Saccharophagus degradans 2-40: one gene and its partner. The protein of the gene in region 1 binds, or shares a complex with, the protein of each later gene. Links are inferred from orthologs where the notes say so. Each region holds a gene or a part of one and is shown on either strand. Other genes may lie near its edges.

Evidence for each region.
Region 2: the proteins of glnK (region 1) and SDE_RS10840 are in contact, whole or in part, in a solved structure (PDB 2NS1), measured with the Escherichia coli proteins. The link is inferred for Saccharophagus degradans 2-40 from one-to-one orthologs.

Annotation. Positions count from the first base shown.
Region 1 is NC_007912.1:289,058-295,605, reverse strand. What follows is about bases 1,237-4,008. They hold glnK (P-II family nitrogen regulator), read right to left. Parts: upstream 2,906-4,008; coding sequence 2,567-2,905; downstream 1,237-2,566. Other genes in these bases: SDE_RS01230 (TorF family putative porin), read right to left, coding at 2,993-3,700; SDE_RS01240 (ammonium transporter), read right to left, coding at 1,291-2,526. In the rest of the region: SDE_RS01250 (hypothetical protein), read right to left, coding at 111-350; SDE_RS01245 (P-II family nitrogen regulator), read right to left, coding at 656-994; urea ABC transporter ATP-binding subunit UrtE, read right to left, coding at 4,086-4,781; urea ABC transporter ATP-binding protein UrtD, read right to left, coding at 4,805-5,566; urea ABC transporter permease subunit UrtC, read right to left, coding at 5,566-6,548. UniProt on the Escherichia coli protein: Involved in the regulation of nitrogen metabolism. Regulates the activity of its targets by protein-protein interaction in response to the nitrogen status of the cell.
Region 2 is NC_007912.1:2,640,774-2,647,426, forward strand. The notes cover bases 1,611-4,487. They hold SDE_RS10840 (ammonium transporter), read right to left. Parts: upstream 3,759-4,487; coding sequence 2,463-3,758; downstream 1,611-2,462. Other genes in these bases: SDE_RS21310 (NINE protein), read right to left, coding at 1,611-2,278; SDE_RS10845 (DUF4124 domain-containing protein), read right to left, coding at 3,981-4,466. Outside these bases: SDE_RS10825 (2,3-bisphosphoglycerate-dependent phosphoglycerate mutase), read right to left, coding at 58-747; SDE_RS10830 (DUF2061 domain-containing protein), read right to left, coding at 757-945; more of SDE_RS21310, read right to left, coding at 1,184-1,610; SDE_RS10850 (transglutaminase TgpA family protein), read right to left, coding at 4,496-6,547; SDE_RS10855 (DUF58 domain-containing protein), read right to left, coding at 6,553-6,653. UniProt on the Escherichia coli protein: Involved in the uptake of ammonium/ammonia (NH(4)(+)/NH(3)). Transport is electrogenic. Following sequestration of NH(4)(+) at the periplasmic face, NH(4)(+) is deprotonated and neutral NH(3) is transported into the cytoplasm.

The DNA of each region.
Region 1 (6,548 bases):
TAAGCACTCACCCGCACAAAGGTATCACACATAAAAAACGGGCTGATGCACAACATCAACCCGTTTTTTATTGGCTAGCTAAGCGAACTCAACAGCAATAAGCGTTTACCTTAAATAGGTTGGCCGCCGTAGCTGGAAGTTGGCTTTTTGGGTGGATCTGCCACCACGTTGGCTGGAATCTCATTAATGCGACCGCCACTAGCTAAAAAAGCTTCCATTTCTGCCTGCAACCGAGCGCGCTCTGCCTCTTTGGCTGTAAGTGAATTACCGTATTCACCATACTCGCTCTCGCTGTTATCGTCTTCCTCAATTACGTCTTCTTCTGCAAAGAAATCGTCATCATCACTCATTACTTTTCACCTTCCGCTAAACCAAAAAACAAATCAAATAGACTTACTACAAAACACTACAAAATTCGTTAACAAGGTAACTACGCTTATTTTATAGCTCAGCCTTTGGTTAAACTCATCAAAATAATGCAATTTTGTTAGTCTTTTTTGTTCTAGATTTCGCTAAAAAATGCCGTGTTAGTTATTTTCGGTAATAAAAAACCAACACAAACGCGCCACACACCCCGCAAAATATACAGCTCAAATAAAAAAGGCCCCCGTTTGGGAGCCTTTAGTAGCTTGCAATAAAACTGGCCGGTTAAATGTTAAACCGCCTCTGGGCCAGTTTCGCCGGTGCGAATGCGAATCACCTCTTCGCACGGCGTAATAAAGATTTTGCCATCGCCAATTTTGCCGGTTTGCGCCGCTTTAGAAATGGCTTCTACGGCTTGATCAATAAGCTCATCACCCAATACTAGCTCTAATTTTACCTTAGGCAAAAAGTCGATAACGTACTCGGCCCCTCTATAAAGCTCTGTGTGACCCTTCTGACGACCAAAACCCTTAACTTCGGTTACGGTCATGCCTTGCACGCCAATTTCAGACAGCGCGTTGCGCACGTCGTCTAGTTTGAACGGCTTAATTACAGCTGTAATCAGTTTCATAGATAAACCCTTTATGCACCTGTGTGTACGATATTTTTTTATAGCAGAAGCGATTAACAGCCTAACAGGTGGCTAATCGGCTCTTTTATTAGTATTTCAGCTCTTACTTGAGGCGATTGTTCACAAAACAACCACCCACACTAAATCTGAATATGTTTGCTAAATTTACACCCTTATTGGGTGAAATACAAAAACTGCACTCACGCGGGGCATAGATTCGGCCAACCACAAACGCCAGACGAAAAAAAACCGGAGGCCTAAGCCCCCGGTTTTTTAATCAAACCCTAAGGTTTAGATTATTTGCCATTGGTGAATTCTGGGTAGGCTTCCATTCCGCACTCGGAAAGATCCACACCTTCGAACTCTTCTTCTTCGCTTACGCGTACACCGATCACTAGTTTGATTAAGAACCAAACAGCTAGGCTAGTACCAAATACCCAAGTGAAGATAGTTAATGCACCAATGATTTGACCGCTGAAGCTAGAAGCATCGTTAGTAACAGGTACTAACAACAAGCCCAACAAACCAACTACACCGTGAACAGAGATAGCGCCCACAGGATCATCAATTTTTAGCTTATCTAAAGTAAGAATGCTGAATACAACCAACAAGCCACCTAGGCCGCCAAACAAAGTAGCTTGTAAAGCAGATGGGGTTGAAGGCTCTGCAGTAATAGCAACCAAGCCTGCCAATGCACCGTTTAGAGCCATAGTTAAGTCAGCTTTACCAAACAGTATACGCGCCAAGATAAGTGCAGATACTAAACCACCTGCAGCGGCAGCATTGGTATTCATAAATACGATTGCTACTGAGTTAGCGCTTTCTACAGAAGCGGTAGCCAATACAGAACCACCGTTAAAGCCGAACCAACCCATCCACAGGATGAAAGTACCCAAAGTAGCTAAAGGTAAGTTTGCACCAGGAATCGCGTTGATTTGACCGTTCGGGCCGTATTTACCTTTACGAGCGCCCAATACTAATACACCAGCTAGCGCTGCAGCAGCACCAGCCATGTGAACAATACCGGAACCAGCAAAGTCAGACCAACCTAAGTCACCTAAGGTGTACATGCCAAATACAGAGTTTCCACCCCAAGTCCAACCGCCTTCCACTGGGTAAATAACACCACACATTACAACAGCGAAAGCTAAGAAAGCCCAAAGTTTCATACGCTCTGCAACCGCACCAGACACAATAGACATTGCAGTAGCAACGAATACAACCTGGAAGAAAAAGTCTGCAGAAGGTGCATAGCTAGCTGGCTCTTCTGCGCCAGTTACACCATCACCAGTGATAGTTGTTAAGAAGTAGTCGCCGCCGTACATAATTGCATAACCACATACAAAGTACATGATGCAAGCAATAGCAAACAGAGCAACGTTTTTAGTTAAAATTTCTGTCGTATTCTTTGAACGAACCAAACCAGCTTCTAACATTGCGAAGCCGGCGGCCATCCACATAACCAGTGCGCCACATACCAAGAAATAAAAGGTATCTAATGCGTACTGCAATTCAAATATGGAGTTTTCCATAGCAGTTCTCCGAGTTTTGGATTCTACTTATAAATTAAAATTAAAGTGCGTCTTCGCCGGACTCGCCGGTGCGAATGCGGATAACTTGTTCAAGAGCTGAAACGAATATTTTTCCGTCTCCAATCTTGCCGCTGTGCGCTGCTTTGCTGATGGTTTCTACAACAGAATCCACCTGATTATCTGCTACCGCTACTTCCAATTTAGTTTTTGGCAGAAAGTCCACTACGTACTCTGCACCACGGTATAGCTCTGTATGACCTTTTTGACGGCCGAAACCTTTTACTTCAGTTACTGTAATACCTTGCACACCAATTTCTGATAATGCTTCGCGTACTGCATCCAATTTAAAAGGCTTAATTACGGCAGTAATTAATTTCATAAGACTGCTCCTTATTTTTTTGCAGCTAAATTGGCTGCTGTTTAAAAAAACAGCCGGCACCTAATAAATAGATGCCGGCTGAATCAATTACTCGCCGATTGGCAAGCTGTATGAAACTACGAATTTAACATCGCCATCAACTTCGACCATATCGCCAGAATCTTCATCGATATCACCATCGTTAGACGATACTATTTTGCTTAAAGTAAAAGAAAGATTGTCATTGTAGGAGTAAGCAACATTTAAGTGTGTAGCTTCGTCAGTGTCACCACTATGACTACCCAAAAGTACATTAAACTTATCGAAAGTAGCATCCAAAGTTACGTAGCTATAATCGTCTGCACCTTCAACATTGCCGTAGTAAGTCAAGGCAACAGGGCCGTAACCTACAGAAATAACTGCATCCATTAAATCGCCGATATTGGTTTCTTCTAACTCAGCGGTATCTTCGTCGTCGAGGTAGCCAGCACCTGTTGGGTATACGTAGCTCCACAAGCTAACGTCGTAGGAGAAATCACCAACTTCACCACCGTAACCGATGTATAGGTCATACTCAGTCCCCGCAGCAGTATCACCAGATGAACCCCAAATACCAGTGTAGAAACCATTTTGGCTAAAGTTTAAATCACCAGATACAGCAGGAGTGCCTGTACCTAGGTCGTAACCACGCCACAAGTAAGTAGAAGCTACACCAACAGAAGCAGAAACTTCTGCGTTAGCAACAGGTGCCATAGCGGCAACAGCCATAGTTGAAGCGGCTACTGCAGTGGCCAATAATTTTTTAGTTGAGTTCATAATGCTTCCTCCAATAGAAGTATTTTTTGTCTAGTTTTAATTAAGTGTTCGTTGATAAACATAACGAGCGATCTTGCCTAGGTTTTAGCACTTTCCACGCCAACTTTAATATTCCTTTAAATATCAATAACTTAAAACATTAAAGCGCGAATTTTGATCAACACCAAAACTCGCAAGGCACAAATATGGTGCAATCCCCTATGGCATGCTCACCATATACGCACCAGAATGATTCAAACAGTTATTCACCATGCAAAATGTGACTAAAGGCGCCAAAATCTTTAGGTTTTTATCGCAAAATCATCTAACGGTGCACTTTTCATGGGTTTTGGGCCAAAAAAAAGCGCCCTCGAAGGGGCGCTTTTGGGTGCATACCTTAAAACAACTAAACAGTAAGGAACTTACGCACCTCTGTTTCATTCATGTCTGCCACATTTCCGCTCAGTGTTACTAGGCCTCTGTCCATAACGGCATAGGTGTCGCCCAGTGCACGAGCAAACTCAAAATACTGCTCTACCAATATAATGGCCATATCACCCTGCTGGCGCAGAATATCTATCACGTTATGTATATCTTTAATAATGGAGGGCTGAATACCTTCTGTAGGCTCATCTAAAATAAGCATTTGCGGCTGAGTAACCAAAGCGCGGGCAATGGATAACTGCTGCTGTTGCCCGCCAGAGAGGTCTCCACCGCGACGTGCAAGCATTTTGCGCAATACGGGGAACAAATCGAAAATTTCATCCTTAATTTTGCGATGGCCGCGCGGCAACGTTGCAAAGCCGGTTTGTAAATTTTCTTTTACGGTTAATTGCGAAAAAATTTGCCTACCTTGCGGCACATAAGCAATGCCCCGCTTGGCGCGGTCAGCGGCGGGTAATTTAGTTATGTCGTCACCATTCCAAATAATAGTGCCAGCACTTACTGGGTGCCGCCCCGTAACCGCCTGCATTAAGCTCGACTTGCCCACACCGTTGCGACCAAGAATACAACTTACTTTGCCTTTTTCTGCTTTTAAACTTACACCTTGCAACGCCAAGCTCGCGCCGTAATGCAAATTTATATTTTGTGCATCTAACATAATTTCACCAGGGTTACCCAAGCCTAGCGGCCCAGGTATACCTCCACAACGCGTTTATCACTAGACACTTTATCGAGTGTCCCCTCGGCCAGTACGCTACCTTCGTGCAGTACCGTAACCTTGCAATCAAGTGCACGCACAAAATCCATATCGTGCTCTACCACTATTACCGAGTGCTCTTGGCTAATTTCTTTTAGCAGTTTGGCAGTTTCCATTGTTTCGTAGTCGGTCATGCCGCCGGCGGGTTCATCCACCAGTAGCACTTCCGGCTCTTGAATTAACAACATGCCAATTTCTAACCATTGCTTTTGCCCGTGCGACAAGTTTTGTGCAAGGTCGTCGGTTTTTTCTGCTAAGCCAATTTGCTTAATAATTTCTTCAATACGTAATTTCTTGTCGTCGCTAAGTTTCCAAAATAAGGTTTGAAAAATACCGCGATTACCGGCCAAGGCAAGTTCCATGTTATCCCACACGGTTAAGCTTTCTATTACCGTGGGTTTTTGAAACTTGCGACCAATACCCATGTTGGCAATATCGGTTTCGTCGTGACGGGTTAAATCAATGGTGTCTTTGAATTTAACATCGCCCTCATCGGGTTTAGTTTTGCCGGTAATAATATCCATCATGGTACTTTTACCCGCGCCGTTGGGGCCAATTATGGCTCGCAACTCACCGGGGGCAATATCCAAAGACAAATTATTAATTGCCTTAAAGCCATCAAACGATTTGGTTACACCGCTTAGGTATAAAATGCTTTGTACTTTTTTATGTGAGGTCTCTAACATTATTTGGCCTCCTCGGTTACCGCTTGCGCTTTATTCGCCAATAGCTTTTCAACAAAACCAAGGGCGAGAAATTTTGGCTTTAACCAGGCAACTAAATTATCGAAGTACTTGGCACAGCCGTACAAGCTAACCAAAGCAAATATCAGCATGACAAAGCCATTTATATCCATGCCAAATAATTTACATAGCAGCATATAAAAGCTCGACGCCACAACACTAATAATAACCCCAACAATTACGCCGGCATTGGCATAAATGGTGGAAACAACAAAAATTCCGCCCAACATAAACAGCCACATTTCTGGCATAGCACCGGTGTAAAACGATTTAACGTAGTTAACTACCACAGCACCAATAACAGCACCGTACAAAGTACCACGCCCACCGAGCGCCACCCAAATAACAATTTCGATAGAGTTAACAGGGTTAAATTCACCGGGGTTAATAATGCCAACCTGCGGCACAAACAATGCGCCAGCAATACCGGCCAACACAGCAGACAACACAAACACAAATAATTTGTAATGCTCTACTCTGTAGCCTAAAAAGCGGCTGCGGCTTTCTGCATCGCGTATTGATACAAGCACACGGCCAAACTTACTGGTGGTTATAAACCGGCACAATAAATAGGCACAAATAACAGCTCCACCAGATAACATAAATAGCGTTATACGGGTGGCATTTGCTTGAATATCAAAACCGAGAATATCTTTAAAATCCGTAAGGCCGTTATTGCCGCCAAAACCGAAATCGTTCAAAAAGAAAGCCTGCATTAATGCATAGGTCATGGCCTGAGTAATAATAGAAAGGTATACCCCTGTCACGCGCGAGCGAAACGCCAGCCAACCAAACACAAAGGCAAGTAAGCCCGGCACCAACAACACCATTAACATGGCAAAGCCGAAATTATCAAAGCCCATCCAATACCAAGGTAGCTCTTGCCAATTTAAAAACACCATAAAGTCGGGTAGCTCGGCGTTGC
Region 2 (6,653 bases), 2.4 Mb from region 1 along the record:
TAAGAAGGGCCTGTTTGTTACCCCCACTTAGTTAGCCCTAAATTTCAATCGACTGAGCTAAATATAACGCCAACTAGAACACCGGCCATGCTTGTTTATATTTAGCTCAATAGGTATACCCGTTGGAATTTCAAACCCTTCCACCTCTTGTACACTCATATTAGCTAAGTACATGATTAAAGCCCTTAAGGTATTGCCATGTGCCGCCACCAACACAGAACTATTATTACGTATGCTTGGCAATACCTCTTTCTGCCAGTAATTTACTGCGCGTATTTGGGTATGCTTTAGCGACTCTACACTGGGTAAGCTGGTCGGCTCTACCCCGTCATACTTGGTATCAAAGCGCGCGTGCATTGGGCTAGCTAGCGGCATAGGTGGCGGCATATCTTCAAACCCTCTGCGCCAGCGCCATACCTGCTCTGCACCTACTTGCTTAGCCAATGCCTCTTTACTTTTGCCTTGCAGCACACCGTAGTGGCGCTCGTTAAGCTGCCAACTTTTTGTTAGCGGTACTTGGCAATTAAGGCTTTTAGCGATAATGGACGCGGTTTCTGTGGCCCGCTGCAATACCGAGGTATAAATACGGTCAAACTTTAGGCCTAGCTTTGCCAAATTACTTGCCGCTTCTGCTGCTTCCTTGCGCCCCAGCGGGGTAAGCACAGGGTCTGCCCAGCCAGTAAAGAGGCCTTTCGCATTCCATTCGCTTTGTGCATGGCGAATCATTATTACCTTTTGGTCAGTCATAATAATCACCTACGCAACTACGCTTGGACGAGCTGCAATTCGCGCCCAAGCGCGCTCGTGAAAGAAGTAGGCAACACTGTTTACCGCTGGCTCTACAATTGCTACTAAGCCCCCTACTACAAAGTCACCAGTAAGCATCCAAGCAACGCCAAACGCGATAGTGAAGTGCATTGCGGTGTAGGAACATGTTTTCTTCATGGCGAAACCCTCTTTTCTGTTTGATTTCCTACAGAATAATGAGAATCACTTTCAAATAAAATTTAATTAAAGAAATACTCATAATAGGTAAAACCTATTAAAAAGGTAACCGGCTATAACTAAGCTAATCTAAGCGGTAAGCAGAGAATTTGGGAGGGTGAGTATTAGCTGGCGCACTAACAACGGTCGCCAGCTAAATCAAGAGAGGTTGTTTTGCCTTAGTTTGCCTTAGCTTCGACTAATTCTTACGGCATGCCACAGGACGATACATATTAGGCAGCGATCCTCCCCTACAATCCCAGCTAGCGGAAAAGATTTTACCGTTTCGCGTATTAAACTGGGGCGTTAGCGTAATTGAATGAGACTCTTGGTTTGCTGTAAACGGGTTAAATAAAAGCTCAATTTCACCGCCCTCAACTACTTTAATGCTATTTAAGTGCGGACTAGTCGCCTTTAGGTTTATTCCTGCATCTAAGTTGCTATTTGGAACAAAATTAGATGAAACGGCAGTCTCTTCGACAGCCACTTGCCACGCGCGAGCTTCCGCCAAACTACCAGCTACTTTTGCTCGAATTGTGTAATCTTGATAAGCAGGTAAAGCAATCGCAGCTAAAATACCTACAACCGCAATAATGGGGATTATGGCAATAAGCGCAATAACCAAACCGGAACTCGCTGGTTTATCACCATACTTTTCATCCCAGCGCTCCTTCGAGCAGGCCCAGAAATAAATCGCTTCCACCAGCGAAATAAAGCTCGATAAGAAGAAAATAAAATAGAATGGTATATAAAAAATACCCCACCACTGCCCCAGATAAAAACGGTGCACACCAAATCCACCGAGGAAAAACGCCAGAAAGCCTGCAACAACTTTGCTCCGCCCAGTACCAGTTGCCATTGTCGCCCCACAATTTATGCAGACTCGCTGCTCAACCGGCATTTGGCTACCGCATTGGCGACAGAAAACTTGTTTACCTACTGGGGCAGCCGGTGCTTGATAGATATTATCGGCGGTGTCGTGCTTACCTGCTGAATCGCTACTCGCGTGTTTTGATTCACCATTCGCTTGGGGTAGATTGTCCGCTAGCTCTAATTCCACCACAATAGAATCGTCTACAAGTTCTGCTTGTAAGCCACAATCAACAATAGCCGCTTCTAGTTTTTTTGCCGTAGCTTCGTCTACCGCCCTTTTAATTATTGCTCGTTTCTTATTTTGCAGGTTTTGAGCCTGCTCCGGTGTAAGCCTAAATTTCGCTGCTAATAGCGCGGCCGCCTTTGCTACCTGCTCCTCTGAGTCCAATACGTTAATGATATATACGTCGTATAAGGCCATATGTTCGTTCCCTTTGTATCCCTTGCGTTATTATTAGATTCGTAAGCATCTAAATACACTATGCAAACTTTCGCGTCAAAAAAAACTTTGGGTTACCTTTATTTGTCAGGCAGAAAAAAGCCCTCGCGTGGAGGGCTTTTTGATAGCTAGTTACTTGTAGCGACTAAAGCGAGAACAAAGTAGATTAAAGTTTATAACCTGCTTCGTCGTGTAATACTAAGTCTAACCCTTGGGTCTCTTCATCTTTGTCGACACGTATACCGCCTGTAATCCAACCGGTAACTTTAATGATGATGTAGGTCATAACCGCTGTGAACACAATAGTAGTAATGACACCCACAAACTGAGACCAAACCTGCGCACCCATTGTTTCTATTCCATCTGCGAAACCGTGGCCAGAGAAAGCACCAATACTTGTAGAGGCAAATACACCGGCAAGCATAGTACCCAAAATACCGCCAACGCCGTGCACTGGGAAAACGTCAAGAGAGTCATCAATAACTAGTTTGCGTTTGATTAACTGGGTGGCATAAAAACACACTACACCAGCGGTTATACCAATGACTAACGCACCACCAGGGCCAACAAACCCAGACGCAGGTGTAATAGTACCTAAACCTGCAACCATACCGGTAACAATACCCAACACGCTTGGCTTACCAAACTTGAGCCATTCGATGGTCATCCATGCTAACGAACCGGCAGCAGCAGATATGTGCGTAACCAGCATTGCCATGGCGGCATCGCCACCCGCGCTTAGCGCACTACCAGCGTTAAAACCGAACCAGCCTACCCACAACATACCCGCGCCTGTTACGGTCATTGTCATGTTATGCGGGGGCATCGGCGTATGTGGAAAACCATTACGATTGCCAATCATAAGTGCAGTTACCAGTGCAGCTACACCCGCAGTAATATGCACAACAGTACCGCCGGCAAAGTCGAGTACACCAAACTGGCTAGCTAACCAACCGCCGCCCCACACCCAATGACAAACAGGTGCGTAAACAAGAGGTATCCATAAAACGGTAGAAATGAGCACCGAAGAGAACTTCATACGCTCTGCAAATGCACCCACAATTAACGCAGGGGTGATAATCACAAAGGTCATTTGAAACATAGCAAAGAGTGGCTCGGGTATATCGCCAGACATTGAATTTTTACCCATGCCATTAAAAAAGGCTTTGCTTAGGTCTCCAATAATCATATTGCCTTCAGAGAAAGCGAGGCTATAGCCGAATGCAAACCAAATTAACGATGCGATACACGCAATGGCGAAGCATTGCATAAGCACACTTAGTACATTTTTTGTGCGCACCAAACCGCCGTAAAAAAGCGACAGGCCGGGCAACGTCATAAAGAGTACTAAAGCAGTAGCGGTAAGTATCCATGCGGTGTTTGCACCATTTAAGTCATCTGCTAAGGCAATACTTGGCAATAGCAGTGCTGCCAATGGCAACGTGCGAAGAAGGGGTTTCATCAATGGGACCTCTTTTGACGAGATATTATTGTATTTTTTAAATATATTGCGTCCATCTGCTCTGTTGGCGATTGAACGAATATTTGCACCAGTTTGGACTATTTGCTTGCACCATATGCAGTAATGCGCACAGCTACAGAGCATTGCAACCAATCAAAGAAAGATACCATAGGATGCCAAACATGCACACCCCATATTGGGCCACGCTAATTTAGAAAGACTTTAACCACAATCATCGTAATAGTTGCATACATTATTTAAGCATTCATCTAACTCACTACCGCTAGCAGCCGAGTCTGCTTGCCTCAACCCTCGCGCGGTGCGCTTCAAAGGCGGGGCAGGATAAGCGGCAAAACACTGATCTCGAGTTTCGATTGAGTCACCACTCCCGCCTTGTGATATCCCTGCTTCACGCTTAATACGCGCTATTTCTGCTTCAGAATCCCACTCGGGTTCTTCAACTTGCTCTGCCTCGACTTCTGCGGCTGCCGCGGCTTCGGCTTCTTCTTGTAATTCCAAAGCATCACGCTGAATCGTTTCAACCTGAATATTCTTATCTTTAGGTGGTCTATCCCCGTAGTGAACCTTACCGTTTTCATCCACCCACTTTACTATCGCGCCTTGCGAGTGAACGGCACCGCTCACACCGGTAATAATAAGCAGGGCCGAAACATACAGAACAAACTTTTTTCTGTTTCGTAATACCACAAACGCCTCCTAATGCATTCACCTAATAATTATGGCGGGCTCACCTTACTGTAGGGAAATACCTTCAGCACTGCTGCAAGCCGCTTCACTCCAACAGCGATATTTTCTGCCGAGCTTTGATAGGCCGCAGCATAAAATGAATCCCGCACTTTGAGCAATGGATCGGCCAACTCGGGGTTAGCCTTTGCAATGCGCTCAACAAATTGCGCCGCAGTCTCACCTTTTAAACGTGTATACCCCAATTTACAAAGCTTTTTTTCAAAGATATTGAACAGCTTCACTTCCGCAGGCTGACTAGCCCCCTTTTGCAGCATGGGAGCAATAAAATACATACATAACAACACTGCCACACTGCCAAATAGTGCTAGGGCTATACGCCAATATTCCGTGCCACCCAATAAGCGCTTAAACAAACTTTTTTGAGCATTGCTGTCGTAGGCCAAAACCTGAGAATGCCATAAGTAATTTATAGAATCCCATCGCATTTGCAGTCTATTCAATAGCGCAAACTGCTTAACAAAGCGGCCCTCAAGTTGCGCGGCCTCACTTTCTTCTACAGAATTAAAAAGGCCTTGCTCTATACGATTTGGAGCGACCACATGGGTGGGGTCAATTCGCTGCCAGCCTTTCCCTTCTAACCAAACCTCAGCCCACGCGTGCGCATCTGATTGCCGCACAAGTAAATAGTTTTCTATGCTATTTTGCTCGCCCCCCTGATAACCAACCACTACGCGCGCGGGAATATTGGCCAAGCGCATCATATAGGTAAAGCTACTACTAAAATGCTCACAAAAACCACGGCGCGTTATAAACAAAAACTCATCAATCGCATCACTGCCTAATGGCGGTGGGTTTAACGTGTAGTAAAAACTTTCTCTATATAAATCCAGGGCTTTTTCTATAATTTGTTGCTGAGTTAACCCACTTGCCAACCAACTTTCAACCAATTCTTTAGTTCGAGGGTTTAGCTCATCCGGCACCTGAAGAGATCGTTTAAGCTCATCCCGCCTTAAGCCTTCTGTTTGAAAACTATATTTTTGAGCGGATCGGATTTGGTATTGAATACGCTGAGTTACTGGTAGATTAGCGGAAAGCAATGCCTGAGGTTTAAAACCTATACTTACCGTGCTATTTAATAGCACCTCTGGAGCCATAAGGGTAAACAACCAACGCTGCTGGTGGGGTTCCATTAAAATAGAATATTCTACATATTCGCCTGCGGTTACAACCTCACTCGTTACCTCTTTGTTTGAGGATCTTGCGAAATCTGCAGCCTGCTGATACCGGTTTCGCTTCCAACGGCGACCGTCGTAATCTTCCAGCACTAAACCGCGCCAATATAAATCTTGCTGTTTGGGTATAACAGGTTCGGCAACATCTTCGTTACTACTAGTAAACGAAGCACGAAAAGCGACCGCGCTTGAGCGAATCAAATTGCTAATATCACCAGGGGCCATCGAGTCACTGAACCCAGTTGTGCCACTAGCATTATTTAATGGCACCGCCCATAACTGCCCCAACCTTGGCAACACAAGAAATAACACAACGGCTAAAGGTAGCGCCTGCAAGGTTAATTTGCTGGCATAAAAAAGCCTGTGTTTAATACGGTTTGCCACAAGGCTAAACACTGCAGTAAATGCTGCAATTATTACAACTAACGAAATAATGGCATAGAAAGCGGCAATAATAGTTTGATTAAAAAGTAACTGGGCAGCTACAGCCACAAAACAAACGTATAAAACGATAACCACATCTTTTTTAGTGCGCGCTTCTAATAGTTTTAAAACAAATGCGCACACTAAAAATGCAACAACCGGCTCTACCCCAAACCCACCTCGATAAGTAACCCAAAGCCCAGCAATACAACTAAGCCCTAAAAGAAGTTTCACAAAAGAAGGTGGGTAACCCCAGTGGCCGCGGTAAATTTGCACTCGCCACGCTGCGGCAACCAACCACAAAATCGGCACCCAAAATGGAAAATAGAAAAACAAAGGTAGAATACAAATACTTTGTGCTGCCAAGCACCACGCTAATGCGTCGCGAGATATTTGGTTTTTAACAATGGCTATTTGGCTAGTCACAATATTTAGCCCCTAGCCGCGGTATTGTAATGCGCATCAAATTCTGCCAATGCAGTTAATACTCTTTGCGTATGCGCGTCGCCCGATGCTGGCTCTATTTTAACGC